2 linked regions of the Cellvibrio sp. PSBB006 genome follow. The protein of the gene in region 1 interacts with the protein of each later gene in a pairwise test. Links are inferred from orthologs where the notes say so. Each region holds a gene or a part of one and is shown on either strand. Other genes may lie near its edges.

Region 1 (16,386 bases):
ACGCGCCTCAAAGAGTTTACTGGCAAGGGGTGGCAAACAGTAACTATTGCATTGGCATGTTTCCCTGCATCCGGAGCCAACTTTGGCGTTGCCCAACCACCCAGTGAGTTTTTCACGCAGGTGCTGCAACCTTTTTCATTGGTTACTTCTGGCTCGCTGGATATTACCTTCGCTAACGTTCGTGTCGTAAAAGGCGCGGCGGAGGGCGAGGCAGGCAAATGCAATTAGTAATCCAGGCCTCGTGCTAGCGAGGCAAGAAAGCCATACAGAATTTCTGTGTGGCTTTTTTTATGCGGCCAGTTTTATTGCATGAGATCAGGCAAATCCGTGCAGGCCAATAAAATTAAAACTGCCATTGGCAGTATCAGGAGCTTGTTGTAGGGAGACACTTAACAAAACTATTACATGAATGATTGCATTGGAGAGTTTATCAACATGCGAAGTCAGCAAACTTCCGTCACCTGGCCCCGGCTTATTTCCGCTGTCAAGCAAGACCCCCTGATTGAACAAAAAGTCGAAGATATTCTGGCGCAGATGAGCATAGAAGAAAAAGTGGGGCAAATGATCCAGCCGGAGATCCGTTATGTAACGCCGCAAGATATCAAAGATTTTCATATTGGGTCCGTGTTAAATGGCGGTGGCTCGGTTCCCAATGGCAATCGTTTTGCAAAGGCGGAAGATTGGCTTGCGATGGCGGATGGTTTTTATCATGCCTCGATGGATGACAGCGATGGAAAAGTTGTTGTGCCGATCATCTGGGGTACTGATGCGGTACACGGTGTGGGTAATCTGGTTGGTGCCACGTTGTTTCCTCATAACATCGCGCTGGGGGCAGCCAATAATCCTGAGCTTATAAAAAAAATCGGTGAAGTTACTGCACGAGAAATCGCGGTTACAGGATTGGATTGGGACTTTTCACCCACAGTTGCTGTCGTGCGCGATGATCGTTGGGGGCGCACCTACGAGTCCTATTCGGAAGATCCCGCTATCGTTCGCGCATACGCCGGTAAGATGGTGGAGGGGCTTCAGGGGAACGCTGCTACGGATGAATGTCTTGATCAGTACCATATTATCGCCACCGCAAAACATTTTCTGGGCGATGGCGGTACCGTTAATGGTATTGATCGCGGCGACAATAAAGACGATGAGGCGACGCTGCGCGATATCCATGCCGCTGGTTACATGAGTGCGATAGAAGCCGGTGTGCAAACTGTCATGGCTTCATTTAACAGCTGGCACGGCGAGCGTATGCATGGGCATCAATATTTGTTGACCGAGGTGCTGAAGAACCAGATGGGTTTTGATGGCTTTGTGGTGGGCGATTGGAATGGCCACGGTTTTATTAAAGGTGCATCGGTGTTGGATTGCCCCCAGGCTATCAATGCCGGGTTGGATATGTTTATGGTGCCCGACCCGGAATGGAAAACTTTATTCAATAATACGGTTGATCAAATCAAGACCGGTGTCATACCGATAAGTCGTGCTGACGATGCTGTGCGCCGTATCTTACGTGTCAAATTACGCGCAGGGTTATTTGAAAAAGGTGCGCCATCTACGCGTCCGTTAGCGGGCAAGGATGAATTGCTCGGTGCGCCGGAGCATCGCGCGGTCGCTCGTCAGGCTGTGCGCGAATCCCTTGTGTTATTAAAGAATAAAAACAATCTGCTGCCGCTTTCGCCGTCGCTTAATATTTTGGTTGCAGGTGATGGTGCAGACAATATTTCCAAGCAAACCGGTGGATGGTCTATCACCTGGCAGGGCACAGGCAATAGCATGGCGGATTTTCCTGAGGCTACCACCTTGCTCATGGGCATGACAGAAGCTGTGGAGCGTGCTGGCGGCAAGATCCAATACAGTGCGGATGGGGCATTTACGGAAAAGCCCGATGTAGCCATTGTTGTATTCGGGGAAGATCCCTACGCTGAAATGCAGGGCGATGTGCAGAACCTGCTTTACAAGCCGACAAATCATAGTGATCGCGAACTGCTGACAAAACTGAAAGCTGCTGGTATTCCGGTAGTCTCGCTCTTTATAGCGGGGCGTCCGCTCTGGATAAATCAGGAACTAAATCACTCCGATGCCTTTATGGTGATCTGGCAGCCGGGTACGGAAGGTGGTGGTGTTGCCGATGTGATCTTTAAGGCAGCCGACGGAAAGATCCAGCACGATGTAAAAGGTCGCCTGACTTTTTCATGGCCCAAACGCCCGGACCAGGGGCCATTAAACATTGGTGACGAACACTACGATCCATTATTCCCTTACGGCTACGGTTTGGGTTATGGCGACCTGGACACGTTAGGAGATGATTTGCCGGAAGAGGGTATCGCAGTTCAGGAAACAACCAATGTATTGGAGGTATTTAATCGCCGCCCAATGACGCCTTGGCATATTGAATTGGAAGGTGGAAAAAATGATCGCGCGGTAATGAACGGCAATATTGCGCAGGTGTCGACCTTGACGGCAACCGTTGTGGATCGTGAGGTGCAGGAGGATGCCCGACGCGTTGTCTGGAATGGAACAGGCACGGGTCTGGTTGCATTGTCCACAGAAAATCGTCAGGTGCTGATTGATTACCTTAACGAGCGGGGCGTTCTGGAATTTGATATTAAGGTTGATAAAGCGCCGACTGCCGATGTGATTCTGCGTATTGGCTGCGGACCTTCATGCAATTCCGATTTACCGATTACCGACAAGATTAATGCGATAGCCAATACTGGCTGGCGTCGCTTGACCGTAGATCTTGCCTGCTTTCCTGATGTCGGGTCAAACTTCGGTTTAGTCTTACCGCCGGAGGAATTTTTTCACCTCGTCCTTGAGCCCTTTACCTTGGTAACGGATGGGGAACTGGATATCAGCTTCGCCAATATCCGTTTGGTAAAAAATGCTGCGGCAGGTCGATCCATACGCATCGAATAATTTTCTTTCCATCCTGAAGGCCGCGTGCGGCTTTCAGGAATTTCCTCATTAGCTATATAGCTTGCACCACGTTAATACATTTGTACCATCTCAATTCCACGTACCAGTATTTCCTGAAAAATTTAAAGTCTCAATTCGGTGCATATCGTAAAGATGCGGTGCATGAATATGTATCTTTATTGCGCTTTAACCGATATGCGATTGCTTGATAATGCAGCATGATTTTTAGCGGCTCCCAACACTTGGGCGGCGATAATTTTAATCGGTTGCGATGCAAATGAAATGTACTTTTGCTATCTCATTGATTTTCCTCATTTAACAATTGAAGTTTGAGCCTAAAGAACTTTCTGGCATAAGCCTTGCTGAATTGTGCCTCAGTCACGTGGCGTGCAACGGACAGTTACATTAAAAATTTCAAATATTTCCGTTGTTTTAAAGTGGTGCGATGTTCAAGTTAATCTGCAACATCATGCAGCATTTTTCGCAGGAGCGTTGACCACACACAATCAAACTCTGGAGAAGGCTCTATGAAAAAATACATGGCTTGCTGCCTTGGTGCTGTTGTTGGATCTTTATCGTTGGTTCCTCATGCAATCGCAAATGAAAGTGTGACGGAGGCATTTCAAAAAAGCACCGTCAAAGTAAATTTTCGTCTGCGTTATGAGGATGTTAGCTGGGATGGCCTGGAGGACTCCGATGCGTTCACTCTGCGCTCGCGTCTTTCTTATCAATCGGGTGCCTACAATGGCTTTGCTTTTGCAGCGGAGTTTGATGATGTGCGCGAGTTGGATGATGTCGATTACCGCACGGCGGCGAATGATCCCTCCAATCCCGGTACGGCTATTATCGCGGACCCTGAAGGAACGGAAGTTAATCAGGCGTTCGTGTCATACGATAATTTCAGTACGCAATTCAAATACGGTCGGCAACGCATTGTTCTGGACAACCAGCGGTTTATCGGCGCAGTAGGCTGGCGTCAGAACGAGCAAACCTATGATGCCTTTTCGATTACCAATAAGGGCTTGTCCGACACCCAGCTGTTTTACGCATATGTTACGAATGTTAATCGAATATTTGGCGAAGATAATCTGATCGGTGATCACGATCAGGAAACTCATTTGTTAAATGTAAACTATGCCGGTTTCAGTGCTGGCAAAATATCGTTGTATGCCTATCTCATCGATAACCTGACTGCACCGGCATTGGCGAGTGATACCTTCGGTGCTCGCTGGATGGGACGCGTCAACCCAACCTTTGGCTACAACCTGGAATACGCAACGCAATCAGAGGGAGGTGATAATCCGGTAACCTATTCAGCTGACTACATGCTGGCTGAGGGTGTGGTTACACTGGGTAAGCTGACCACGACCTTGGGATATGAATTGTTAGGTTCCGATGATGGTGTCGTAGGTTTTGCCACACCACTTGCCACCTTGCACGCTTTCCAGGGGTGGACTGACCGCTTTCTTGATACGCCTGCTAACGGTATTGAGGATATCTATATGACCTTGGCAACCAATCTTGCTGGAATACAGTTCGTTGCTGCTTACCACGAACTGGCGTCGGATGTGAACGGTATAGACTACGGCACAGAGTGGGATGTCAGCGCGAGTAAAAAGTGGGGCCCCGTTGTTTATACTGCAAAATTTGCTGATTATTCTGCAGATGATTTTGGTTCTGACACCACTAAATTATGGCTGATGGCAGATATCAATTTCTAAAATAAATTTTCGCACTACCAATAGAAAAAGGGCTGCAATTGCAGCCCTTTTCTTGCAAACAATAAATCTTATTTGCTGGGATAGTCGCGCTGAACGCTGCCTGTATAAAGTTGGCGCGGGCGACCGATTTTGTAAGCAGCACTGACCATTTCATCCCAGTGAGCATACCAGCCCACGGCACGGCCAGTAGCAAAGATCACCGTAAACATCTCGGTAGGGATGCCGATGGCCTTCATGATGATGCCAGAGTAGAAGTCCACATTTGGATATAATTTTTTCTGAATGAAATATTCATCTTCCAGGGCAATTTTTTCCAAACGCTTGGCTATCGCCAGCAGAGGATCATTTTCCAATCCTAATTCAGCCAGAACTTCATCACAGGTTTGCTTCATGACTTTGGCGCGAGGGTCAAAGTTTTTGTAAACACGGTGACCGAAGCCCATCAGGCGGAACGGATCATTTTTGTCTTTTGCTTTGGCAACGAATTTATCAATGTTGTCCACGCTGCCGATTTCTTCCAACATTTTTAATACGGCTTCGTTAGCGCCGCCATGGGCTGGTCCCCACAATGTGGCAATCCCGGCGGCGATAGCGGCAAACGGGTTGGTGCCGGAAGAGCCAGAGAGGCGTACTGTTGATGTTGATGCATTTTGCTCGTGGTCCGCATGAAGAATAAAAATGCGGTCCATGGCTTTGGCCAACACTTGGCTTACTTTGGATGCCTGTCCTGCTTTGCCGAAGGTCATATTTAAATAATTTTCTGCATAACCAAGTGCGCTGTCCGGCGCGATAAATTCTTCGCCCTGGCTGTGCTTGTAAACCATGGCAGCCAATGTAGGCATTTGGCCGATTAAGCGGTGTGCTGTAACTTTACGGTCTTCTTCCCGAGTGATATCAAGCCCTTCATTATAAACAGCGGCGAGAGCAGCTACTGCACTGCACAGAATTGCCATGGGGTGTGCATCGCGTTTGAAGGTTTTGATGAGGGCAGCTACAGAAGGGTCGACAGCGGATTGGTTTTTGACGGCGTTGGTAAATTCTTGCTTTTGAGTATCGTTTGGGAGTTCGCCGTTTAGTAGCAGGTAACAGGTTTCGAGGTAATCAGAATGGTCAGCTAATTGATCAATGGGGTAACCACGGTGGAGCAGAATACCTTTGTCGCCATCAATGAAAGTAATCTTGGATTCACATGAGGCGGTGGACATAAAGCCCGGATCGAAGGTAAAAAAGCCGTTCTTGGTAATGCTGGTAACGTCGATAACGTCAGGACCGGTAGAGCTGTTATAAATGGGCAACTCAATTGCCGCATCCAAGCCGTCAACCGTTAAGTGTGCTTTCTTGTCAGTCATTACTGACTCCTGTAGTTACTAATAAAGGCTTACGTACATGGCAGGAGGCCAAGACAGGTTGATAAACGGGGCACAACTATAAGGATAGATTTAGCTTTGTCAAATTGTGGGGAGTCCGTTTGCGGTCGGCATTATAGATGACTTACTACGCTGGATGATAGCTTTTGCCGTTATTTACCCTATGGATGCGCCACGGTTCCTGCTTCGCTTTTTTTGTTGGCAGCGCTGTCAATTTTTATAGTCTCTATCAATCATCCTGATAAGAAAATCCTTGCTTATGTTGCTTCTGCACTTTTATAGCGCGCGTTTGTTTGGCGATGTTCTCTTTTGATGCGTAATTGGTAATAAAGCGACAGGAAATCGATAAATTTCTGTGGATTTGATTGCCATTTTGGGTCGGCTTTTTGTTTGTGTTTCTGAAGTTCACTCTCTATAATACGGCGCGACTTGCAGGATGCGGCTGGTGACAACCTTTAACTCTCCTGTTTTTATTGAAATCTGCTATCAGTAACTCGTGGTACAGGGTCGATTTGGACGATAGGTTGAGGTAAAGCGTTGAGCCCAACGCTCATTCTTAAAACCTGCCCGCGATGGGCAAAAAGGTGACTATCAACCGTGAACAAAAAAAGACCTGTCAATCTCGATATATCCACTATCAAACTTCCTATCACCGCTTACGTTTCTATCCTTCATCGCATCTCTGGTGTTTTCCTTTTTGCCGGCATGGCCGTATTACTTTGGCTGTTGGACGCAAGTCTGGCCTCGGAGGAAAGCTTTGCTGCGATGAAAGAGTCTCTGAATGATCCGGTTTACAAGTTCGTACTCTGGGGTGTGCTCTCTGTGCTTGCTTACCACACCGTTGCTGGTGTGCGCCATCTGACAATGGATGGCGGCGTAGGTGAGACCTTAAAAGGTGGTCAATTGGGTGCCAGGCTTGTGGTGCTGTTGGCCATTGTATTGATCGTAATAGCCGGAGTATGGATATGGTAACTGCAGTAACCAGTTTTGGTCGTAGTGGTCTGTATGATTGGTTGATTCAGCGCGTTGGCGCTGTGATATTGACAGCCTATACAATCTTTCTCGTCGTTTATATTGCCATGAATCCTGGCCTGGATTTCGCTCAGTGGAGCGCGCTCTATAATCAGCTATGGATGCGCATCTTCAGCCTGCTCGCTCTTATTTCATTTATTACACATGCCTGGATCGGACTTTGGTCTGTCTTGACGGACTATCTCACCAACCGTTTGTTGGGAGCCAAGGCTACTGTGTTGCGTCTGATTGCGCAGACAGTATTGGGTGTTGCCGCTGTGACCTACCTGGTCTGGGGCGTTGAAATTTTGTGGGGGCTCTAGGCTGATGGCTAACATGCGAACAATTTCATTTGACGGTATTGTGATTGGCGGCGGCGGCGCAGGCATGCGTGCTGCACTGCAATTGGCACAATCCGGTTACAAAACGGCGGTAATTACCAAAGTATTTCCAACCCGCTCGCACACTGTATCTGCTCAAGGCGGGATTACCTGCGCTATCGCGAGTGCTGACCCGAATGATGACTGGCGCTGGCACATGTATGACACCATCAAGGGGTCTGATTACATCGGCGACCAGGATGCTATCGAATATATGTGTTCTGTCGGGCCGGAAGCGGTCTTTGAATTGGAGCACATGGGTTTACCTTTCTCCCGTACTGAAAATGGCCGCATTTATCAGCGTCCCTTTGGCGGTCAATCAAAGGATTTTGGCAAAGGCGGCCAGGCGGCCCGTACCTGTGCGGCAGCAGACCGTACCGGTCACGCGCTTCTGCACACCCTTTATCAGGGAAACCTTAAGAATAAAACGGTCTTTTTGAACGAATGGTTCGCCGTTGACCTGGTGAAGAATCAGGACGGCGCCGTTGTCGGTGTGATTGCTATTAACATCGAAGATGGCGAAACAGTCTACGTTAAAGCCAAGGCAACCGTCCTGGCGACTGGCGGTGCCGGCCGTATTTATTCCTCTACCACCAACGCTCACATCAACACGGGCGATGGTATTGGTATGGTGTTGCGTGCCGGTTTCCCGGTGCAGGATATCGAGATGTGGCAGTTCCACCCGACTGGTATTGCCGGCGCGGGTGTTCTGGTTACGGAAGGGTGTCGCGGTGAAGGTGGCTACCTGATCAATAAAGATGGCGAACGCTTTATGGAGCGTTATGCCCCCAATGCCAAAGACCTTGCCGGTCGTGATGTTGTGGCTCGCTCCATGGTTCAGGAAATCCTGGAAGGACGTGGTTGCGGCCCGAACGGTGATCACGTGCTGCTTAAGCTCGATCACCTGGGTGAAGAAGTGCTTGAGAGCAAGCTACCCGGTATCTGTGAATTGTCACGTACCTTTGCGCACGTTGACCCGGTTTATGCTCCCATTCCGGTTGTACCCACGTGCCATTATATGATGGGCGGTGTACCAACCAATGTGAATGGCCAGGCGTTGACTGTTGATGCAAATGGTAAAGATGCTGTCATCGATGGCCTCTACGCTTGCGGAGAAGTGGCGTGTGTATCCGTGCATGGTGCCAATCGCCTCGGCGGAAACTCGCTGCTGGATCTGGTGGTATTTGGTCGTGCGGCAGGTTTGTATATCGAAAAAGCATTGCGTGAAGGTATTGAGCAACGTGATGCCACCCAGGCCGATATCGAAGCTTCCATGGCTCGCCTGAACAAAATTAACACCTCAACCAGCGGCGAAAGCGCTGCTGTGCTGCGCAAGGAATTGCAAACCATCATGCAGAATTACTTCGGTGTATTCCGTAAAGGTGAATACATGCAGAAGGGTATTCAGCAGTTGGCAGAGCTGCGTCCGCGTGTTGAAAATGTATGCATCACCGATAAGAGCAGCGCGTTCAATACTGCCCGTATCGAAGCACTTGAGTTGCAAAATCTGTTGGAAGTGGCCGAAGCGACCGCCATTGCGGCGGAAGAGCGCAAGGAGTCTCGCGGTGCTCACGCCCGAGAAGATTTCCAGGATCGCGATGACCAGAACTGGTTATGCCATTCCATTTATTTCCCGGCTGACAAACGTGTCGCCAAGCGTGCGGTGAATTTTGCACCGCGCACTATGGAAGCGTTTGAACCTAAAGTTCGTACTTATTAATCGGGGAGACAGATAAATGTTGAAAGTTGAAGTCTACCGCTACAATCCTGACGCCGATAAAGAGCCGTACATGAAAACCTATGAGATCGATACTCAGGGTAAAGATCTTATGGTGCTGGATGTGCTGGAATTATTAAAAGCCCAGGATGAAAGCCTGGCTTACCGTCGCTCATGCCGCGAAGGTGTTTGTGGTTCTGATGGCATGAACATCAACGGCAAGAATGGTTTGGCTTGTATCAAGCCTATATCCGAATGTGTCAAGAACAACAAATTGGTGCTGCGCCCGCTGCCAGGTTTACCGGTAATCCGTGACCTCGTAGTCGATATGACCCAATTCTACGACCAGTACAAGAAAATTGAACCTTATTTGCAGAACGACACGCCAGCGCCAGCGATCGAACGGTTACAATCTCCGGAAGATCGTGAGAAGCTGGATGGCTTGTATGAGTGTATACTCTGTGCCTGTTGTTCAACCAGTTGCCCATCTTTTTGGTGGAATCCGGACAAGTTCATCGGACCTGCCGGTTTGTTGCAGGCGTATCGTTTCCTGGCGGATAGCCGCGACCTCGCCACTGAAAAACGTTTGTCTAATCTGGACGATCCCTTCAGCGTATTCCGCTGCCACGGTATCCAGAACTGTGTGGCGGTTTGTCCCAAAGGGTTGAACCCGACACGGGCCATTGGCCATATCCGCAACATGCTGTTACAGAGCGCTACCTAAGGTGGCGCTTTTGTGTATTTGCAGGCGGTAAATCTTTGATGCCTTGCGCTTGATAGCCCAGAACATCAGCGCAAGGTATTAACACTGTTCGCTGTAATTATGAACACAGCGGCTTAAAAGCGGCGCCTTCGACCACAAGTTGAGGGCGTTATTGTAGCTAACAGCTAGTTGATAGCAGGGGTAGTGGGCAGAGCCCAGGTCAGCGTCCTTCGCAGGTTATGCTGGCGGTCCCCATGATTAAGGTGGGTGGAATGCAAGACAGCATCATGGAGCAATTTTGGAGCACGTCGCACATCTCCGGTGGGAACGCTGCTTACGTCGAAGAGCTCTACGACAAGTATTTACACGACGCGAATGCCGTTCCCGAAGAATGGCGCAACTACTTCGAACAATTGCCGCGCGTCAACGGCGTTGTAACCCAGGATACCCCGCACTCGGTGATTCGTGCTCAGTTTGAGCAGCTAGGCAAGAGCCGCGTGCGTACCGTGACTGCTCCTGCAGCGGCGGGCTCAGTCAGCATTGAGCACGAGCGCAAGCAGGTAAAGGTTCTGCAACTTATCAGCTCCTATCGTTTCCGTGGGCATCAAAAAGCCCAGCTCGATCCACTAGGTTTGATGGAGCGTGAGCAGGTACCGGACCTTGACCTTGGTTTTCATGGCCTGACCAATGCTGACCTCGATACGGTTTTTCAGACCGGTAACCTGTATATCGGTAAAGAAGAAGCCCCTCTGCGTGACATCATCGCTGCGTTGGAAAAAACCTACTGTGGTCATGTCGGCCCGGAAATCATGCACATCACCAATCTGGCGGAAAAGCAATGGTTGCAGCAGCGTCTGGAGAGTGTGCGTTCCAACCCGGAATTCAGCAAAGAGCAGCGTCTGGCGGTACTGGAGCGTTTGACCGCAGCCGAAGGCCTTGAGCGTCACCTGGACAGTAAATACCCGGGTACCAAACGCTTCGGTCTGGAAGGTGGTGAGAGTTTTATCCCCCTTGTTGATGCCTTGGTGAAACGCGCTGGTACCTACGGTGCGAAAGAAATTGTCCTGGGCATGGCCCACCGCGGTCGCTTGAATACGCTGGTTAACGTGTTCGGTAAAAGCCCGGCGGATTTGTTTGCCGAGTTTGATGGCCGTCGTCTGGTTGATACGTCCGGGGATGTGAAATATCACCAGGGCTTCTCGTCCAACGTGATGACGCCGGGTGGCGAATTGCACATGGCAATGGCATTTAACCCGTCGCATCTGGAAATTGTATCTCCGGTGGTAGAAGGTTCTGTGCGTGCACGCCAGGATCGCCGCAAAGATAAAGTGGGTGGCAAGGTTGTGCCTATCGTCGTCCATGGTGATGCAGCATTTGCTGGCCAGGGTGTAGTGATGGAAACCTTCCAGATGTCACAGACCCGTGCGTATGGCACCGGCGGAACACTGCACCTCGTGATCAACAATCAGGTCGGTTTCACCACCAGCAAACGTGAAGATGCCCGTTCCACCGAGTACTGCACCGATGTGGCCAAGATGATTGAATGCCCCATCCTCCACGTGAACGGTGATGATCCTGATGCGGTCCTGTTTGTGGCGCAATTGGCCATGGATTACCGCTACGAGTTTAAGAAAGATGTGGTTATCGATCTGGTATGTTACCGCCGTCGTGGTCACAACGAGACTGATGAACCGTCAGCGACTCAACCCTTGATGTACAAGGTGATTCGCAGCCATAAAACTACGCGTACCTTGTACGCCGATAAGTTGATCAGTGCTGGTCTGCTGGATCAGGCAACGGCTGACGAGATGACCAACAACTATCGTGCAGCACTGGATCGCGGTGAGCACGTAGCCAGTGGTCTGGTGAGTGAGCCGGATCGTTCACTCTTTGTCGACTGGTCCGCCTACATCGGTCATGATTGGACCGCACCCAGCGATACCGGTGTTGAGCTAAAAGCCTTACAAGCGATTGCCAATAAAATGTGTGAGGTGCCCGATGGCATCGTCATGCAAAAGCAAGTTGAAAAAATCTACGAAGACCGCCGCAAGATGGCGGGTGGTGCTCTGCCGCTTAACTGGGGTATGGCGGAGACATTGGCCTATGCCACTCTGGTGGAGCAAGGTTACTTTGTTCGTATGACCGGTCAGGATGTGGGACGCGGTACCTTCTCTCATCGACATGCGGTAGTTCATAGCCAAAAAGACGGCTCCAGCTACGTACCTCTGTCGCATATGAAAGAGGGACAGCCGGATTTCGAACTCTATGATTCTTATCTGTCAGAAGAAGCTGTATTAGCATTTGAATATGGTTATGCCACCACGGCGCCTGGCGGATTAGTTATTTGGGAAGCGCAATTTGGCGATTTTGCTAACGGTGCGCAAGTCGTGATTGACCAATTTATTACCAGTGGCGAACACAAGTGGGGCCGTCTGTGCGGCCTGACAATGTTGTTGCCGCACGGATATGAAGGTCAGGGGCCAGAGCACTCTTCTGCACGCCTTGAGCGTTTCATGCAGTTGTGTGCCGAACACAATATTCAGGTCTGTGTGCCTACAACGCCGGCGCAAGTTTTCCACATGCTGCGTCGTCAGGCTGTTCGTCCGATGCGCCGTCCCTTGGTGGTAATGAGCCCCAAGTCGCTGCTGCGTCACAAGTTGGCAACCTCCACGTTGGAAGAGCTGGCCAATGGTCAATTCCAGAACGTAATTGCCGATGACAGTGTCGATCCGGCTAAAGTGAAGCGCGCCATCCTGTGTAGTGGCAAGGTTTACTACAATCTCTTGGAAGAACGTATTGCCCGTAATCAGGATAACGTTGCGCTGATTCGTCTTGAACAACTTTATCCATTCCCCGAACAAGAGCTGCGTGCCGCACTGGCGCCTTATGCCAATTTGCAGGATATCCGTTGGTGTCAGGAAGAGCCGATGAATCAGGGCGCCTGGTACAGCAGCCAGCATCACATGCGTCGTGTGGTGCACGATCACAATCCAGATCTGTATCTGGATTACATTGGTCGCGATGCATCGGCAGCACCAGCGGGCGGCTATATGTCTGCTCACCTTGAAGAACAAACACGTTTCATCAACGAAGCACTGAATGTCTAGTATTCAGTATGAGATGTTTACCGAATCACAGCGAGAGATAAAGGAAGAGCAATGAGTATTGAAATTAAAGCCCCGACTTTCCCTGAATCCGTGCAGGATGGGACTATTGCGACCTGGCACAAGAAGCCGGGTGAAGCCGTATCACGCGATGAGCTGATCGTTGATATCGAAACCGATAAAGTCGTGTTGGAAGTTGTGGCGCCGGCTGATGGCAGCCTCAGTGAAATCATAAAAGGTGAGGGCGACACAGTTCTTAGCAATGAAGTGATTGCCAAGTTTGTGGAAGGCGCTGCGGCCGCCCCGGCTGAAAATAAAGAAGCCAAAGCGGAAGCACCGGCTGCGGAAGCCAAGCCGGCCGCCGGCGGTGACAAGTTGGTCAATCCTGCGGCACGCAAGATGGCAAGCGAAAATAACATCAATGCCGCTGAAGTATCCGGCACGGGCAAAGATGGACGTGTTACCAAAGAAGACGTCGCCAATCATTTGAAGTCCGCTCCGGCGAGTGCGCCGGCTGCAAAAACTTCCTCGACCGCAGCTGCGCCAGTACCGGCGATGGATGCTGTGGGTGATCGCGTTGAAAAACGTGTGCCGATGACTCGCCTGCGTAAGCGTATTGCTGAGCGTCTGTTGGAAGCATCCAGCACCACGGCCATGTTAACCACCTTCAATGAGGTGAACATGGGTCCGATCATGGAGCTGCGCGCCAAATACAAAGATCAATTTGAAAAAGCCCATAACGGCACCCGTCTGGGTTTTATGAGTTTCTTTGTGAAAGCGGCTGCGGAAGCACTGCGCCGTTTCCCGGCGGTCAATGCGTCAATTGATAACAACGACATCGTTTATCACGGTTATCAGGACATCGGTGTGGCTGTTTCTACCGACAAAGGTCTGGTGGTTCCCGTATTGCGCAACGCAGAAAATATGAGCCTGGCAACGATTGAAAATACCATTCGTGATTTTGGTCTGCGTGCCCGCGACGGCAAATTGGGCATTGAAGAAATGTCTGGCGGTACTTTCACCATCACCAACGGCGGTGTGTTTGGTTCGCTGCTGTCTACTCCCATTCTGAATCTGCCGCAGTCTGCCATTCTCGGAATGCACAAGATTCAGGAGCGCCCGATGGCCGTTAACGGCGAAGTAAAAATTCTGCCGATGATGTACCTGGCGCTGTCCTACGATCACCGTCTGCTGGACGGTAAAGAAGCGGTGCAATTCCTGGTAGCGATCAAAGATCTGCTTGAAGATCCGGCGCGCATTCTGTTGGAAATCTAGGTTATCCATTTCGGTTAACTGATGCCCCGTCTTACTTGGGTTGCCCGATAATTCGGGCAACCACATCGACCAAATTTGGGAACGAAAGCTATGTCTGAAAAATATGATGTGATCGTAATTGGTTCCGGTCCTGCCGGCTATGTGGCAGCAATTCGTGCTGCACAATTGGGATTAAAAACCGCGTGCATTGAGAAGTGGCGCAACGAAGAAGGTAAAGGCGTGAACGGCGGTACGTGTTTGAACGTCGGTTGTATTCCTTCCAAAGCGCTGCTCGATAGTTCATACAAGTATCATGAAGCCAAAGACGACTTTAAAGTTCACGGCATTACCTCTAAAGGTATTGAAATCGATGTGCCATCGATGATCGCGCGTAAAGCGCAGATCGTTAAGCAATTGACCGGTGGTATTGCTGCACTGTTCAAAGCGAATGGTGTGACCGGTTTATACGGCACAGGTAAATTGCTGGCTGGGCGTAAAGTCGAGTTCACTGACAACGAAGGTAAGGCGTCTGTCCTTGAAGCAGAAAATGTGATTCTGGCGTCCGGCTCCAGTCCCATCAATATTCCTGTTGCTCCGGTCGATAACAAAATCATTGTCAACTCTACCGGTGCCCTGGAGTTTGATGCCGTACCAAAACGTCTGGGTGTGATTGGTGCGGGTGTGATTGGTCTTGAGTTGGGCAGCGTGTGGAATCGTTTAGGTTCACAGGTTGTCGTGCTGGAAGCGCTCGATAGCTTCCTCGCCATCATGGACCAGCAAATTGCCAAAGAGACGCAAAAAATTCTCACCAAACAAGGCCTGGATATTCGCACCAGTTGCCGCGTAACCGGCTCGGAAGTGAAGGGCAATGAAGTTGTTGTTACCTACACCGACAAAGACGGTAAAGAGCAAAAAGAAACCTTTGATAAATTGATTGTGTGTGTAGGCCGTCGTCCTTATACCGAAGGTTTGTTGGCTGCTGACAGCGGCGTAAATCTCGATGAGCGCGGCTTCATCTATGTTAACGACTTGTGCTCCACCAACGCGCCCGGTGTATGGGCTGTCGGTGATGTGGTGCGTGGGCCGATGTTGGCGCACAAAGGTTCGGAAGAAGGTGTGATGGTTGCTGAACGCATTGCCGGCCAAAAAACCGTGATGAACTACGACATCATCCCTAATGTTATCTACACCCATCCGGAAGTGGCCGCTGTTGGTAAAACTGAAGAGCAGGTTAAAGCAGCGGGTGAGCCATACAACGTGGGCACTTTCCCCTTTGCTGCCAGTGGTCGCGCCATGGCCGCCAACGAAACCCAGGGCCTGGTGAAGATCATTGCCCATGCTGAAACTGATCGCATCCTCGGTTGCCATATCGTTGGCCCAAGCGCTGCCGACCTGGTTCAGCAAGTCGCTATTGCTATGGAGTTCGGTTCCAGTGCAGAAGACATTGGCATGATGGTATTTGGTCACCCAACCTTGTCTGAAGCCATTCACGAAGCAGCTCTGGCTGTGCATGGTCACGCCATTCACATTGCCAACAAGAAGAAGCGCTGATAATCGACCCGCAACATATTGTTGCAGTTCGGTTTCGATGAAGATGAAGAAGACCGCAGAGTCTTACGCTTGAGTTAATAACTCACCCCAGGGGGCGGCGCTGTTCACAAGACTGCGTCGTCATCGATAACTTCCGTTGGCTTGTTATGAATACTCATCAAGCTCAACCATTCGTCAAAATGGAATAACACCATGAATTTGCACGAGTATCAGGGTAAACAACTTTTTGCCCAATATGGTTTGCCTGTATCCAAAGGCATCGCCGCAGCGACTGTTGCTGAAGCGGTAGAAGCCGCCGACAAGATCGGTGGTGATATGTTTGTTGTTAAGGCTCAGGTTCACGCCGGTGGTCGCGGTAAAGCGGGCGGTGTAAAGCTCGTTAAAAGCAAAGATGAAATCAAAGCCTTTGCCGAAAAGTGGTTAGGCAAAAACCTGGTGACTTACCAAACTGATGAGAAAGGCCAACCGGTTAGCCGCATTCTGGTGGAAACCTGCACTGACATCGCTAAAGAGTTGTATCTGGGCGCTGTGGTTGATCGTTCAAGCCGTCGTATCGTGTTCATGGCTTCCACCGAAGGTGGTGTAGAGATCGAGAAAGTTGCACACGAAACCCCGGAAAAAATTCTCAAAGCGACTATTGATCCTTTAGTGGGTGCGCAACC
Region 2 (16,416 bases), 180 kb from region 1 along the record:
CGGGTTCGCCTATCTAGGGTGGACCGCTATCGTTGAAACCGAATCACCACCTGACGTTATTTTTAATCCGGTAAAAATAAGCGAGATCGACAACGGCTATCTGGTCGAGGTCGAAGTAACCAATACGGGCTCACAAAGTATGGCGGCGCTGACTATCGAAGGGCGCTTGATAAAAAACGACAGTGAAGAAATACGTCGTGCACAGTTGGACTATTTACCATCCCGTTCAAAAAAATTACGTTGGATTCTTTTTTACTAGCGATCCGCGCACCGGAACATTGCAATTTCAGCCATCGGGTTATCAGCAACCTTGATTGGCCTATATGCTCATATAACCAACAAAAAAATGAGCGGGCTAACCCGCTCAAACTCATGGAGTAGACTCACTGAATAATATCGCTGGCTAGCGCTTTAAAAACTATAGCGAAGGCCAACTTTCAAACGCCAGGTAGACGCTTCTGGAATATATTCGCTCCAGTTGCTTGTATCAGAACCACCAAAGCGTTCATCGTATTGATATTGGCCGGTGACCGGGTTGACATCGTAATCCCACAAGATTTGCTGTGGGAATTCCATACGACGCACCTTGCCTTTGTCGCTGTCGATAAGATTCAACAGGTTATCAATGGTGAGGTAAATCATGCCTTTGTGACCATCGGCAAAACCAGGAATTTCCTGCTGGATACTGAAATCCAGTTCGGTAATCCAGGGTTGTGTTGAGGAGTATTTGGGCGCATAACCACCAGCATAACCACTCAGTCCTGCTGCATCGACCAACTCTGCCATCTGCGCATAACTCAAGCCGCTGCCAGCCCAATCGATGTTCGGATCGTCAGCACCACTGGGAATGTACGGCAGGTAGACATCGCTGTTGGAAAAGTCACGTTGGTCGCCAAAATCGTAATCATTAAACGCACCCAGCGTCCAACTGAATGGCCGTCCGGAGCGACGTTCGTAAAATAAATTGAAGCGCGTTTCGTTATCACCGAACCAGTTCGCGGCATAACCGAAGTTGATCAGGAAGCGATGCTCTACTTCGTAATAACCGGTGCCCACCAATTCTTCGTTGCGATTGAGTGCAACATTGTATTGGTAATTGGACGAGGCCGTTGAACTGGTGCCGGGGTTGGCCTCAGTAATATCCTGATTGGTGTAAGCCATAAACAGGCTGAAACCGTTTTGCCAATCCTTTTGCAGATTGGTGGTCCAGATGATGCTGCGCCCGTCGTCATCGGCATTGGTCAACATCAAGTCATAATTGCTGGCGAGATCACCCGTATAGATACTTTCATAGATAATGCGCTCACCATCAGCGGTACGCCCGGCTTCCACGCGCGAGGTATCAACCCAGAACGAAGAATTTTCTTTTTTGCTGTAATTAAATTCCGTACTCCACAGGAAACCATCGCCAACCCAGGGAATGGTCAGTTCCTGATCCCATCCCAATTGAAAGCGCCAATCGGATTCCAGTTCGTAATCCGGATCAATGTAGTTGGTGCTGCCGCTACCCGGCGTCATCGCATCTCTGACTGCCTGAGGCACATCGGTGAAATTGACATTGTCGGGATCAGCAATGACAGCATTGGTTACACTCGTCGGGGCCGACACCAGAGTAATACCGTCGTTGGTGAAAGAGTTCGCTGTCCATACATTAGGTTTACCACCACTGTAACGCCCTACGCCGCCACGCAATGTCATGGTGTCATTCAAATCCCAGTTAAAACTGAAGCGCGGTAACAGGATATCCAGCCCGTCGAGATTTTCGGTGTTGCTGTAACCGTATGTTTCTACAAAATTAGCGTTTTCCGGCGGTACATCATCCGTTGCCAATTGTTCGTAACGCAGGCCAAACGTCAGGGTAAGATCGGACGTTACCGTCCAGGTGTCTTCTGCATAGAGGGAGTGAGTGAAGCGCTCGATGCCATAGGCAAGATCCTCAGCATTGTTGGTGTAAGCATTGCGGTAAGAAAGGAAAGAAGGTGATCTGTTTTCAAAATCGTCAAGCGAATCAAACGTCCATACACCAGCGGTACTGTCACCAAAGAGATTATACAAACGCAGGCGTTCGCCCTGGTAACCAAATTTAATGTCGTGATCGCCAAGTAAATAATTACCGTCGATATTTAATATCAATGTGGATGTATCGGCGATATTGGCGTGGCGGTAACGATCGCGTCCAAAAATAATTTCATCTGACCCGACATCCACGGTTACTTGCCCCAGACCCGAATTGGTATTGGAACGCGTCGTCAGATCTTTATAGGACAAACCAATTTCAGTGGAGAACGCATCAGTCCAATCAGAAAACAGATGGGATACGTAGGTGGTGGTTTCCGTTTTCAACGTGTATGCATTGGATGCCATACGCAACTGATAGTCTTGATCGGAACTGTTGCGATCCTCTTCGTTATCCTGCACCTGGTAACTGAAGTCCATGCGATGACCATCAGCCAGATTGACATCGAACTTCACCAGAATTTTTTCATCGTTCTCTTCTACACCACCGGCGACAGAATCTGTGAAACCATAGGTGTCGTTCAGGATTTGGGTAAAGCGTTGATAATCTGCTGCGGAGATATTGCTGGTATTTGCACCGCTGCCATCCACATCATAAAGTTTGGCCAGCGTGCTGTTAAAGTTTTCATAGGAGACAAAGAAGAAGGCTTTATCCTGCATCAGCGGGCCGCCGACGGTAAAACCGAAAGTACTTTCATCACCCAGCTCTACATCACCCTCTCCTTCCGGATCGCCGGCAAAGCTGCTGTCCATGCCTTCGTAGAACAAAGAGCCATGTAATTCATTGGTACCGGATTTGGTCACCACATTGATCAAGCCACCGGAAAATCCACCGACCTTGGCGGTAAAGGGTGAGGTATCCACACTGATCTGACTTACAGCATCCAAAGATACCGGCGGGCGCTGGCTGGGATAGCCGCCGTAGTTCAAACCGAAGTCATCGTTCTGCCCGATACCGTCCACAGTGATACTGTTATAGCGCGGGTTATTACCGGCGATGCTGAGGTTGCCATCTTCATCCACGATGGCCATAGGGTTGTTGCGCACAATATCTTTAATATCGCGGTTGAATGAAGGTGCATTGCGAATATCATCTTCACTGAACACAGAGCTGGCACCGGTGGTGGTGGAATTAATTACCGCTCCCATGACCAGCACTTCTTCCAGTACCTGATCTTCCAGTTGCTGATCAAGCCGCAAGGTTTTTCCCACTTGCAAATACAGGTTATTCAATTGCGCATCACGATAAACCTCGGAATCAATCGTTACCTGATAAGGTCCGCCAACACGTAAACCTTTTACGCTGTAAGCGCCGGTTTCGTTGGTGACAACTTCACTCACCGTACCCGAGGGTTGGTGAACGATGATCACCCTGGTTTGCGTCGCCGGTGAACCGGTCGGACTGGTAATCTTGCCGAGGATTGACGAGGTAGTGTCCTGTGCGAACGCGTAGCCGGATAACCCGGCACTAATGGCCAGACAAAGCGCACGCTTCTTCATCATACTCCGCGTACTCGATGGCGAATGTTGCATGATTAATTCCCCTTGACTCATGTGTGTTGGTTTAATGTTGTTCATCATTACAGGGCGCTGTTGTTGTGGTGTTCTTATGGTGTTTTTTATGGGCGCTTTGGCTCTGCGACTTTCACGGTCAATGCAGGCGTCGCATGAACGCCTACTTTCGCGCGCGAGTCATAGATACTGTTCAGCAGCCCGGCAAGGCGTATGCCGGCCTGCACTAACCGCAATTCCACGTGCGGCATCTGCTGATAGATGTAGGCATAACCCAATTCACCGGTTCCGCTGGCATACACAGACTTACTCAACACCATGGATTCCTTGAGCCAATCTGCGGGCGAGGAATTGAGGTGGCGTTTGATAAATTGCGCATCGCGGGTATCGATAAACTCGGCAAATTCCCGATAACTCAATTGGCGAGATTCAATCAAACCGGTATCCCATAAAGAATGGAGATTGGTTGTATCACCAAAAAAAGACACATTAATGTCATTGCCTCCACGATCGTGGGCGTGACCGGCATGCAGGGGCTGGTGAATATCGCCAACCAGATGCACCAGAAAGCGAAAATAAAACTGCTGTTCTTCCAGCGGAGCACGACGCGATTTAAGTACCGAAATCGCTTTCAGGGTCGCGCCATAAATATCCTCAACATCATCTTTATCCTGTGGAACATGGTAGTGCTCAGGTTCGAATGCCTCAGGTTGCTCAACGTTGATGTAGTGCCAACGGCCTGATTTTTTTTGCCAGAAATCGTCCGGGGCCGATCGCATTTCATCGGCCCAGGTGGCGACTTCCGGCAAGAGATCACCGGCCAAGAGCGGCTTGATGGCTTTCCGGGTAGTTTCAGTTAAATGGGAGTTGGCTATGTGGCCCACAATTCTGTGGCCGTTCTGACCCCAACAAAATGCCTGGGAACTTAAGGTCAACAACAGCAGGCTGGTAAACAGTTGCACGCGCATCATGGTGATATCCGAATGAGAATTGACAATCAACATCGGGCGATGAGGAATCCGATTACGTGCATAGTCAATACATTCGAAACAGACAGAAAGGAGTTATTGCCATTCAAAATGACTTGTTAATAAATCTTTCACATCAATGTTTTAGAGTCGACAAATAAACTTATTTAAGGCGATAAGTCTGGGTTAGCGCACTGCTTAAGCACCAATGTAAATAGAAGATGGCGAAAGAATGAAAAATACCTGAACCTGTTTTTGTTGTTTTTTTGCACCAGAGAATGCCCCCAATGGCCCTGATAGCCACGCAAGATGAATCGCTTTGGTGCGTTTAACCCATCTGCCTTGCAGACCGATGAATAACGCCATGATTTTTAATACCTGTCCGAGCGGACAACGATTAGGCAGCGTTTGGTAAAACCGGATTTGCAACGCGAAACAATCATTTTTTGATCATGATCTGTGAGAGAAGGCAAATTCCCACGTGAAATCAGCGTTTTTACTACCCGCCAGTGATGGATGGGAATAAATATTGCTAATTAACGATGTTCAGGAACCGTTCAATCCGGTTTCAACCTGACGCTGGTGGTTCGCACTCACGGATCTTTTATGTAATTGATCTTGTCAACGCGATGACTTTCCAATGAACGACTTGAAATGGCTTGCCCCTAAAACCTATCCGTTTGTGTTGTTTTTTCTCGCCGCCATGTTGATGTGGTACGTGGGTAAAGACACGCAAAATGCGGTGGACTATCGACTGCCTTCGATCATTGAAGAGCATTACACCTGCGTGGCAGGCGCCGATGCGCCTGATAAAAAATTAACCGTGTATGTCAACACGGAATATGTTGCACGCAACCTTGCCAATCGCCTGTGTGCAGATGCGGTCGTCAAGCGTCAGTATCATCAGGTACAAGCCTGGTGGGGGGGCGGCGAAGCAGCGGCAATCAGTTTTATCGGCAAAGGTCTGGGCGATGTGGTAAATACAAAAGACAATATTGTGGAAGCCTTTGATGCAGAAAAAACCTACGGCTACAAACGGCTGGCCAGTTATCCGCAGTATCAGGCATACCTGATTGCACTGCATGAAAAGCCGGTTATATCACGTGAATATTTAATCGGCAGACGTATCGGTTTGGTCGATTATCCCACCAGCCGCTCAGGCCATAGTATTCCCATGCATATGCTGCAGGCACTCGGCTTGCAAGATCAGGTGACAATTGTTTATAGCCACAGTCACACCGGTTTGCGACAGCTCTTAGCCAGTGGACAAGTGGATATGATTTCCAGTTATTGGTCCGAAGATGACCACGAACGTTTCTCGGAAAATTATATTCAACCGATCAGCGAATCCGACATCAGCGGCAGCAGTTGGTATTTGAAGATGGATAATCGCAACACTGATTTGTTTTGTGCATTGCAAACTAACCTGGCCACGATTGCCGAACAACAGGCTTCAACCTATTTCGGCCAGTTGCATTTTTCTGAAGGCTGTCCCGAGCAATTTGTGGGGCGATAATATGTATTACCTGCGCAAACATTTTACCCGTTATCACTGGCTGTTTTTTGTGTTCAGTTATGTGGTGTTACAGGTAGCCTTTTCTTCGGGCGCATCACTGCAACGGCAGTTCAATATTGAGCGAGGCATCCTCGCGGTAGAAAATCGTATATCGCTGGATCTTGCGCACCTTTCCCTGCCAAACCCCGAATTAAATATGGCGGGCAACGCCAGTCAGGTACTGCACTATTTACAGGAATTGAATGAAGCCATTGCCGCGCAGTCACTACCGGTCAGTATTCACAGCTTGCAAACTGTGGTGGCTGATACCCACACCAGCCCGAAGCAAGAAATTGTTCGGCAGTTAATTGCACCGGAACAAACCATCAATCTGAGCTTACATGTCGAGGAGCCGGGCTGGCTCAGCGGGTTATCAGGCTACCCGTTGCTCCTGGCCGGTTTGTTACTGATACTGATTCGCCCCTATCTAAAACGTAAGCCTGTGCCGGTAACCGAGCACCACACCGCCGAGATCATACCGCTTACCTTAACCCTGGATCTCACCAACAAAGCTCTAACATTAGGCAACAAACAAGTTCCTTTGGCCAATAAACCTTTGTGTTTTTATGCCGCGTTGCTGAATTACTGCCAGCAACATCCTGAGGTGCGTTTGTGCCAACATCACCAGCTGCCGGACGCCTTGCTTGAACTGGCGGACAAGTATTTTCTGCGACTGGTGGAGCTGGGTCATACCATTCGTAAGCGGCCGGATTTCAATGCCAATCTGGAGAAAATGCTCAGCGAAATCCGTGCGGCGCTGGATGAGTTACTGAGCGAACATCCCGACTTAAAACCGCTTTACTACCCACCCAAAGCAACCGGCGAGGGATCGCGCTCGCGTATGCACAACTTTGCCCTGACGCACCTTCAGCCACAGCGCTGGGATATCACTGGCAAATAGCCACTTCAACACTCGTCGCAAGACATCATGCCCACCGCTTTAAGCAAAGTGTCATCTAGCCACCCGAGGAAGCAAAGCGAGTGGCAAACAACAGACCTTTCCTGCTATTTCTGTATATGATCACGCGACATGTATGTTTTTGCGCAGTCATAGCGAGGGATTTGATGAACGAGAATCCGGACAAACCATCCTTTCTAACGACGGAACCCGGCTCCCAGGGCCGCATTGCCGGTGTATTGCAATGGCTGGGCAGCCATGAATTACCGGTGCTATTGGCATTATTTGCCATCCTGGGAGCGCTTTGGGGCTTTGCGGAATTGGCAGAAGAAGTCATGGAAGGCGATACCCATGAAGTCGATCAGGCATTGCTCTTGAGCATGCGCAATCCGGCGGACCTCAGCGATCCAATCGGCCCAGGCTGGGTGGAAGAAATCGGACGTGATATCACTGCCTTGGGCGGCAATGCCATATTGACACTCTTGACCATTGCAGTGGTGGGCTACCTGTTGTTGGACGGCAAACGTCGAATGGCCGTGGTATTAATAGTGGCCACACTGGGTGCATTGGGCGTGAGTACGTTGTTGAAGAACACCATAGACCGTGAGCGACCGGACCTGGTCCCGCACCATACGCGCGTCTATACCGCGAGCTTCCCCAGTGGGCATTCGATGCTGGCAGCCAGCACTTTCCTGACCATGGGTGCCCTGCTCGCGCGCGTCCAGCGACGCAAACGTATGAAGGCTTACATTTTACTGGTGGCCATCACCGCCACCTTGCTGGTAGGACTCAGCCGGGTATACCTCGGGGTACACTGGCCCACGGATGTACTCGCCGGCTGGACAGCCGGTGCAGCCTGGGCCTTGTCGTGCTGGTTATTGGCACGATGGCTACAAAGGCGGCATGAAGTGGAAAGTGAAACCGAAAGCTGATTGACACAAGGGCATCTGGATTAGCGACTGAGCATCAAACATGACAAATACATCGCGTACCGCGCTACTGATTGTGAACCCTAACAGCCGATCCGGCGGCGACACCGATATGCAGGAGGGCATAGCTTTATTGGAAGCCGCAGGCATCAATCTGATCAAGACAAGCTCGCAAAGTGCGCAAGAAACCTGTCAATTGATCGAAGACCACCGCCATCACATCGACCTGGTGATACTCGGAGGTGGCGATGGCACAATCAGCTCCGCCGCACCGGCGCTTTTTCAACATAAGCTACCTTTTGCCATATTGCCCTTAGGTACCGCCAATGATCTGGCGCGATCTTTAGGTATGAGCGGCGATCTGCTGGAAGCCTTTCAACTAATTGTGGAGAATCACCGCGGCCGTATGAATCTGGGCGTGGTGAACGGGCATTATTTTTTTAATGCGGCCAACATCGGCCTCGGGGTGCGTGTAACTCACGAACTGACACCGGAGATAAAAAAGCAATGGGGCGTGTTCAGTTATCTGGCTGCGGTATTCGCGGCGCTAAAAAAGAATCGCAAATTTCGCGCAACGATAACGGTGGACGATAAACCCTATCGAGTCAGCTCTATCCAACTGGCCGTCGGCAATGGCCGCTACTACGGTGGCGGCAATGTGATTGATGAACACTCCACCATTGATGACGGCAAATTATGTTTGTACAGCGTGCCACCATTGACCTTATGGGAACTGCTGACGCTGGCTCCCTTACTGCGCAGCGGCAAGCAACGATTGACCGATAAAATTTTTACCGCCTCGGGACGACGCATCCACATCAAGACGTCACGGCTGCGCGAAATCCATGCGGACGGCGAGCCGGTCAATATTACCCCCGCGTTGTTTGAAGTGATCCCCGAAGCATTGGAAGTCATCCGGCCTCAACCGGTTGAGATTTCATCCATGGACTCTGAACAAATCCGTGAACCAGCCCTGATGGAGTAACACGATGAATTTATTACGCACCGACAAAGAAGTTGCGCTGAACGACCTGCTGGTAGCCAGTCGCGAAACGGTAGACCATTGTCAGGACGCGGTAGAGTATCTGAATGACGACCACATAACGCCTGTACTGCGCATGATCATGCAAGAACGCCAGGGATTTATTCAGCGTATTGAGCAGGCCATACGCGCATTGGGCGACCTGCCCTCGGTTCCTGACCCGGATCGGGAAACCGGAGAGATGCTTCTTCATCATGTAACAGCGGCGCTATCTTCTGACACCACCACGCAAATTCTTGAACAACGCATCAAGGCCGAGCGGCACGTTCTTGAACTTGTGCAAGCGTGTCACGCTGCGGGATTGGATGACGCACATGGGCAGTTGTTGGTGGAGATGGAACAGCAAATCCATTCGACCATCGAGCGGCTCGACGCGTTGGAAGCCTGATACACCGGCGACATCCAATTCAACTTTCTATCCGGTAGCTTGTCATATCTCCAGGCTGCAACAGCGTTGCTGTCTGTATCAACTGTAGTGTGTATCCACTATAGTTTGCCCTTCACGTTACGGCATTAGCCTCATTCACGGCATTGGAGAGCACGGCAGTTACCGGACAAGATTATGGCAAGATTCACGTTCATCAGTATCACCCTTGGAGCCTTTGCACTGGGCTTTCTGGCCAGTGAGTATCGTCATAGCCTCAAGGCCTCCAGCCCTGCTCCCGAGAGCATTCAACTTTCTGCTCCCCGTGAGCCACATCACCAACCATCCAAACCTGCACCTACTGGCACGGAGCCACATCAGACCGAAGCCGACACAACCGTGAGTGTCTTTTCATGGGAGCGGGCTAATCAACTCATTGCCCTGTCCCGTTTTGAAGAAGCCATCCGGCTATTGCAAAGCCACCTCGCAGAAACACCGAGATCCGCCCGCGCCTGGCTTTTGTTGGCGCAAATCTATGAAAAAATTGATAATCATGAAGCCTCACTGGAGGCATGGTTTCGGTATCTGGACTACGAGGTGGATGCCTTAAAATTTGAACAGGCCATGGCGTACGTTCGCCAATATCTGATGCGGCTTTATCAAAAACCGAACCTGCTCAGCGGCAATTCACAGTGGCTGCTGAGCCAGCTCAATGAACTGCTGGAGTTCAATACCAACGACGCCGAACTTCATGTAATCCTCGCTTCACTTTACGCAAAACTGGAAGACAATTATCAAGCGCAGTATCACGCCATGATGGCGGTTAATGATCCGGCGATGCAGCAGCAGGCCGAGGATATTCTGGCCGAGCTGAACGGTACATCGCTACCCGATGAGCTGAGTATCCCCTTGGTCCGCTTTGGTAATCAGTACCTGGTCAATGTCACCATTGAGGGTTATCCGGCGCGCCTTTTGCTGGATACCGGCGCGTCCCTCAGCGGCGTGTCAAATGTGTACACGGCAAAATACCCTTTCCTGGTTAAATCCACCAAACCTATCCGCCTGAATACCGCCAGCGGTACAGTCGACAGTGTGCTGTTCACTGTGGATACTTTGCGCATCGACGAGTTGGCTTTTAATCATCATATTCTGGCACTGCTCCCCATGCACAAGATGACCGAGTTTGATGGTTTGCTGGGCGTAGATATCCTAGGGCGGTTTGATTTTGTGATTGATCAGACCGCCGCCGTCCTGCGTTTACGCGCTCGTCACAAATAGCCGCTATCCTAACTATTCCTTTTTGGGAGTAGCTTAGAACAACATGACCTAAGTTACCCTTTGACAAACCAGACGACTGGTCATATATTTTCCCCATGAGCAAACGTGAACTGAAAAAAGACCATCTCCTCGACGCCGGCTTACAAGTCATGGCGACCCGTGGATATAACGGTACCAGCATCAAGGATATTGTTGATGCTGCCGATGTACCCAAAGGGTCTTTTTACACCTACTTCAAAAGCAAGGAAGACTTCGCCGTAGAAGCTCTGGAAAAAGTGACCGAGGAACGGATTCAACACAATCGTCATCTGCTCGGCAACCGCAGCATTCCTCCACTGGAGCGCCTGAATCGATTCTTTATCGGCAATATTGGCGGATGTGAAGAAGGTATTAAAGGCGGATGTTTTATCGGCAATATGTGCCAGGAAATGTCAGATTCCAGCGAAGTCATTCGCCTGAAAGTCCGACAAATGCTGCGTAACAACACGCAGGCTATCGAGGATGTCCTGGAAGAAGCCCGCCTGGATGGCAGCCTCAAAAGCACCATCTCCTCGGCAGTACTGGCGGAATTTTTATTTAATGCCTGGGAAGGTACATTGATGCGCATGAAGGCCTCCAAGTGCCGTGAGCCGATGAATGCTTTCTTGATGTTGTTACCGGAAATCCTCGGTAACCGCCCCTGACAGGTAAAATTTTTTACCTCCTTTTAAAGACGACCAGTCAATTGTAAGCCGCACCTATGGCAGTTGCGTGTCAGCACACCTAATTCAACGCCTCACTTTGTGGCTTTATTTGTGCGGTTTTTTACAGACGACCGGTCATCTAAACAAACATTCAGATTTTTACATGTGGCTGCCGGTCTACCACTAAGAGCCGGCAGCTGCGCAGTAACCGAAGGAATTGATGATGAACAGATTTTTACGACTCACAATCAAAACACTCACCCTGGGTCTAGCCTCCCTGCCACTTCTGGTGTCTGCCCAAGAGGTTGATTACAACTCACTGCAAATTGCCACATTGATTGAGGAAGAAAAACGCCCTTATCAAGAGGTGGTGCTATTGCCATACAAAGAGCCGCTGAAATCCAGTTGGGCCCTGGCGATTGATAATGACATTCTCGCCCTGGGTGGGCGGGACCAGGATTACACCTACGGCTTCAACTTTACCTACTCGGGCCGCAAGGCGCAGGAGCTCTGGCTTTCTCTGGATAAACCGTTAAGCGCTATTGATCACCTCCTGGGTGTTGATAACCAGTCCGCGCAAAGTATTGATAACCACAGCATTGAAGTCGGCCTGTTTGGGTTCACCCCGGAAGATATTACGGTCACCACTGCAAATCCCGATGATCGGCCCTATGCGAGCCTGATTTATTGGTCCAATTCGCGCGAACAAATGGACCTGAACAGTAATGTTTCCTGGAAAACGACACTGACTGTAGGCGCGCTGGGTTTAAATCTGGTGGGTGAATTTCAAAACACCATCCATGACAAACTCAATGGCAACGAAGCCATGGGTTGGGATAATCAGATCAGCGAGGGCGGTGAATTAACAGCCCGTTACGCGATAGCCCGACAGCAATACCTGGGCACCCTATTCGGTGATATGGAAGTGAAAAGCACGCTGCAAGCATCAGTCGGTTATCTGACAGAAGCGAGTTGGAGCCTGAGTTTTCGCGATGGTAAATATCACACCCCTTGGTCATCATTTAACCCGGAACTGGCAAGCTATGGGGAAAAATCTACCTATAACACCAGTGCCAGACCGATCCGCGAACATTATTTCTGGGCGGGAATGGCGATAAAAGCGCGTGCCTATAACGCCTTTTTACAAGGACAATTTCGCGATAGTCCGGTGACTTATGATCACAATGAATTAAATCCGATTGTGTTCGAAGCCTGGGCGGGATACACCATCGCTTTCGCCGAAGGCTATCGCTTGAGTTATGTGTTGCGCGGGCACAGCTCCGAGATCAAACAAGGCGCTGGTGATCGCAACCTGATGTGGGGCGGCATTATTCTGGCGAAAACGTTTGATTGATGAAGTTTTTTGATCAACGCAGTCTTTTGCTGGACGAAACCATAAATTGACCAAAGTGCCGCTGGGATAGCGGCACCGATCGTCCAATCCATAACAACCATTTTTCTTATCTTCGCTACCTGCTGTCGAATTCGATAATGCCCATTCGACTACTCATTGCAATGTGACATTAATCAGGGTCCAACAAGCGTGCTCCGCTGCCTTCAGCTGATAGCTCATCCCAGGGATTACGCAGAGGACAATCACGCAAAGACAAACAACCGCAGCCGATACATTTATTCAACTGATCACGCATTTGCGTGAGGCGCTGAATACGATTATTCAGCTCCTGTCGCCACTGGGCAGACAGGCGTCGCCAATCGGCGGCGGTAGGCGCGCGCTCATCCGGCAGTGTCTGCAAAGCATCACGAATAGAGGCTAGTGGAATACCGGTTCGTTGCGCAACCTTGATAAGCGCCACACGCCGCAGCACGTCGCGGTGATAGCGTCGCTGATTGCCGGCGTTGCGCCAACTTTTAATTAAACCCTTGGATTCATAGAAATGAACAGCAGAAACCGCCACGCCGCTACGGCTCGCCACCTCCCCCACACTCAGTTCCTGACGAAAATACTGCGGATCAATCTTTGCCATTTTTGCTTTACCTATTGACCTCAAGCTAACTTGAGGTTTTAGCATTCCCACCAACATAATGCAATCGAGGGAAAACCATGCTGACACATATTGACACACTGCCGCTCCATAATATGTTTGATGATGAACGCTCCAACATGATCAAGGCTATTGAAGATATCTTTCGCACGCGCCATCAAGCACCACAACCCAATCTGAAACCCTTGGCAGATTCGACAAGTAAAAAGCGATCTATCACGCGCTTGCCGGTTGCTATGCTGCAACAATCCGAGAACCGAATGCATTATGAGTTGTTAAGCATTGTGCCCATCAGGGATAGTCTCGCCATAGTAAAAATTCTGCAAACCCCACTGGATAAAGATGGACGGCGTATTGAAGAGGCCACAAGCTCGCCACTGATGGTGATTGCCAAGTCCGATGGCGAATGGGAACTTGTCGGCTTGCCCTTGCCGCGTCACTGCCTATTGTACTAAGGCGATTGACATGGACGTTAAAGTACTGGAAGTTACTCGTCGATATATACCACCAACATAAGGAGGTCGTGTGCAAGCGATCATCTCGGTAAATAATCTCACCAAAACCTACTCATCCGGCTTTAAAGCACTCAGTAACATTAACCTCGACATCCGTCGCGGCGAGATTTTTGCTCTGCTTGGGCCGAACGGCGCAGGCAAGACTACGCTGATCAGCATTATTTGCGGCATCGTCAATCCGGGCAACGGCCAAGTTTTGGCAGATGGTCACGATATTGTTCACGATTATCGCGCAGCACGCGCGAAGATTGGCCTGGTGCCGCAGGAGTTATCCGTCAGTATGTTTGAAAGCGTATGGGATACAGTGAAGTTCAGTCGCGGGTTATTTGGCAAAGCACCCAAGGATACGTGGCTGGAAAAAGTGCTGAAGGACCTGTCGCTGTGGGACAAAAAAGACAGCAAGATTATGGCACTTTCCGGCGGAATGAAACGACGAGTGTTAATTGCCAAAGCCCTGGCCCATGAACCACAAATTTTATTTCTTGATGAACCTACAGCCGGAGTCGATGTGGAATTGCGCCGCGATATGTGGGAAATGATACGTGGCTTACGCGACAACGGCGTCACTATCATCCTGACAACCCACTACATCGAAGAAGCAGAAGAGATGGCAGACCGCATTGGCGTCATCAACAAGGGTGAAATCATTCTGGTGGAAGACAAAAACACCTTGATGCAAAAACTTGGGAAAAAACAACTGTCCTTACAGTTGCAACACCCTTTAACCGACATTCCCGCTGCACTGAGTCATTATCAACTGGAGTTAAGTGCCGATGGCAATCAATTGATTTATACCTTTGACAGCCAACAGGAAGCAGACATTGCCGGACTCTTGCGACAACTGAGTGGACTGGGTATCGAGTTCAAGGATTTACAAACCAGCCAGAGCTCTCTGGAGGATATCTTCGTTAATTTGGTGGGAGGACACGCATGAACATTCATGCCATAAAAGCTATTTATATTTTTGAATTAGCGCGCACCTGGCGTACCTTGATGCAAAGTATTGCATCGCCTGTGCTATCAACATCGTTATATTTTATTGTGTTCGGTTCAGCTATTGGTTCACGCATGGTAGAAATTGATGGCATCAGTTACGGCGCGTTTATTGTGCCGGGTTTGATCATGCTGTCGTTATTGACGGAAAGTATCTCTAATGCATCCTTCGGTATCTATATGCCGAAATTTACCGGCACAATGTATGAGATTCTGTCAGCACCGATTTCAGCGATGGAGATTGTTGTCGGATTTGTCGGTGCCGCCGCCACCAAATCCATCATCCTCGGTTTGATCATTCTCGCCACAGCACGCCTGTTTGTCGACTTCACCATTATTCATCCTATCTGGATGCTAGGCTTCCTCGTGCTCACGTCCGTCACCTTCAGCTTGTTCGGTTTTATTATCGGCGTCTGGGCGGATGGGTTCGAAAAGCTGCAAGTGATCCCGATGATGATCGTTACTCCATTGACATTTTTAGGCGGCAGTTTTTACTCTATTCATATGCTGCCCCCGCTGTGGCAAACGATTACGTTATTTAACCCGGTGGTGTATCTAATCAGTGGTTTTCGTTGGAGCTTTTACGGCGTCGCTGATGTCAAGGTCGGCATCAGCCTGGGAATGATCATGTTATTTATGTTGTTGTGTTTGTTTCTGGTTTGGCTGATTTTTAAGACGGGGTATAAGGTTAAGGCTTAAGTCAGAGGTTAAATATCCTGTCAGGTATTAGCTAAAAAAAGGTGCATCAGTTGATGCACCTTTTTTATTTACTTTACGATAGCTCGTGTCGCTTTACTTACATGCGATAATTTACCCCGAACACAATCCGCGGCTCTTGCGACGTATAGGTCATTGTCTGACCCGCATACCCTAAATAACTGGTTTGCTCTTCACCGGTAATGTTGATCGCTTCTGCCGTGAGGGAGAAGTTCTCATTGAGATCATAGGTGACGTTCGCATCCCATTGCCCGTAATCGTCGAAGAACTCAGAGGCACCATTTTCCAAGCCAAGCACCCCAAAGGTTGACCGAAAAGGAGAAAGGTATTCATCGCGCCAAGTGTATGCAATACGTGCACTGATTGCGTCATTCTCATAAAAGCCAATCAAGTTGAACGCGTGTTCCGAGATACCGGGTAAACCAAGGTTGCTGTGAGTCGTGGAGGATACATCCGCTGTACTATCTGAAAAGGTATAGTTAAAGGTCGCCCCGAAACCATTTTCAAATGCTTTTTGCGCTGTAAATTCGAGACCTTTTACACTACCACCAGACCCGTTCACCGTGCGACTTACGCTGCCCAGATTTCCGCCATCTGGGCCGGTATCAACACCAAATTCCAGACGCGTTTCACCGGCAAGGAATGAATCAACCGCTTTAACAAAGGCACCGGCAGAGATCAATCCTAAATCATCAAAATACCACTCATATGCGACATCCGCTTGGGTTGCGCGATAGGGATCAAGACCGGGGTTACCGGAAGAACCGCCGGTAAAGCGGAAGTAAGTGCCGAAATCCGGATCATCTTCACGCGTGAAGTTTTTCGCAAACCCTTTACCCAAGGTTTGCAAGTCAGGCCGCGCGATAACACGTGATGCAGAGAAACGCAGTTTGGTTTCTTCCGTTGTATCCAACACAAAGTTCAAACTGGGTAACACATCCCA

The links.
Region 2: the proteins of CBR65_RS06385 (region 1) and CBR65_RS07125 interact in binary tests that used the Escherichia coli proteins (3 or more experiments, as listed by UniProt). The link is inferred for Cellvibrio sp. PSBB006 from one-to-one orthologs.

Annotation. Positions count from the first base shown.
Region 1 is NZ_CP021382.1:1,526,187-1,542,572, reverse strand. Bases 3,847-6,645 are described here. They hold CBR65_RS06385 (citrate synthase), read right to left. Parts: upstream 5,987-6,645; coding sequence 4,706-5,986; downstream 3,847-4,705. Other genes in these bases: sdhC (succinate dehydrogenase, cytochrome b556 subunit), read left to right, coding at 6,602-6,645; CBR65_RS06390 (alginate export family protein), read left to right, coding at 3,847-4,637. Also shown: CBR65_RS06400 (exo 1,3/1,4-beta-D-glucan glucohydrolase), read left to right, coding at 1-228; CBR65_RS06395 (exo 1,3/1,4-beta-D-glucan glucohydrolase), read left to right, coding at 436-2,916; more of CBR65_RS06390, read left to right, coding at 3,444-3,846; more of sdhC, read left to right, coding at 6,646-6,976; sdhD (succinate dehydrogenase, hydrophobic membrane anchor protein), read left to right, coding at 6,970-7,338; sdhA (succinate dehydrogenase flavoprotein subunit), read left to right, coding at 7,343-9,115; CBR65_RS06360 (succinate dehydrogenase iron-sulfur subunit), read left to right, coding at 9,132-9,836; CBR65_RS06355 (2-oxoglutarate dehydrogenase E1 component), read left to right, coding at 10,088-12,922; odhB (2-oxoglutarate dehydrogenase complex dihydrolipoyllysine-residue succinyltransferase), read left to right, coding at 12,974-14,194; lpdA (dihydrolipoyl dehydrogenase), read left to right, coding at 14,285-15,724; sucC (ADP-forming succinate--CoA ligase subunit beta), read left to right, coding at 15,917-16,386.
Region 2 is NZ_CP021382.1:1,705,028-1,721,443, forward strand. The notes cover bases 7,064-9,892. They hold CBR65_RS07125 (lipid kinase), read left to right. Parts: upstream 7,064-7,921; coding sequence 7,922-8,863; downstream 8,864-9,892. Other genes in these bases: CBR65_RS07120 (phosphatase PAP2 family protein), read left to right, coding at 7,117-7,881; CBR65_RS07130 (DUF2383 domain-containing protein), read left to right, coding at 8,868-9,308; CBR65_RS07135 (aspartyl protease family protein), read left to right, coding at 9,483-9,892. In the rest of the region: CBR65_RS07095 (hypothetical protein), read left to right, coding at 1-259; CBR65_RS07100 (TonB-dependent receptor), read right to left, coding at 412-3,519; CBR65_RS07105 (S1/P1 nuclease), read right to left, coding at 3,636-4,499; CBR65_RS22035 (hypothetical protein), read right to left, coding at 4,695-4,862; CBR65_RS07110 (PhnD/SsuA/transferrin family substrate-binding protein), read left to right, coding at 5,137-6,012; CBR65_RS07115 (hypothetical protein), read left to right, coding at 6,014-6,952; more of CBR65_RS07135, read left to right, coding at 9,893-10,562; CBR65_RS07140 (TetR/AcrR family transcriptional regulator), read left to right, coding at 10,658-11,245; CBR65_RS07145 (lipid A deacylase LpxR family protein), read left to right, coding at 11,469-12,599; redox-sensitive transcriptional activator SoxR, read right to left, coding at 12,769-13,230; CBR65_RS07155 (hypothetical protein), read left to right, coding at 13,308-13,703; CBR65_RS07160 (ABC transporter ATP-binding protein), read left to right, coding at 13,774-14,697; CBR65_RS07165 (ABC transporter permease), read left to right, coding at 14,694-15,455; CBR65_RS07170 (TonB-dependent receptor domain-containing protein), read right to left, coding at 15,553-16,416. UniProt on the Escherichia coli protein: In vitro phosphorylates phosphatidylglycerol but not diacylglycerol; the in vivo substrate is unknown.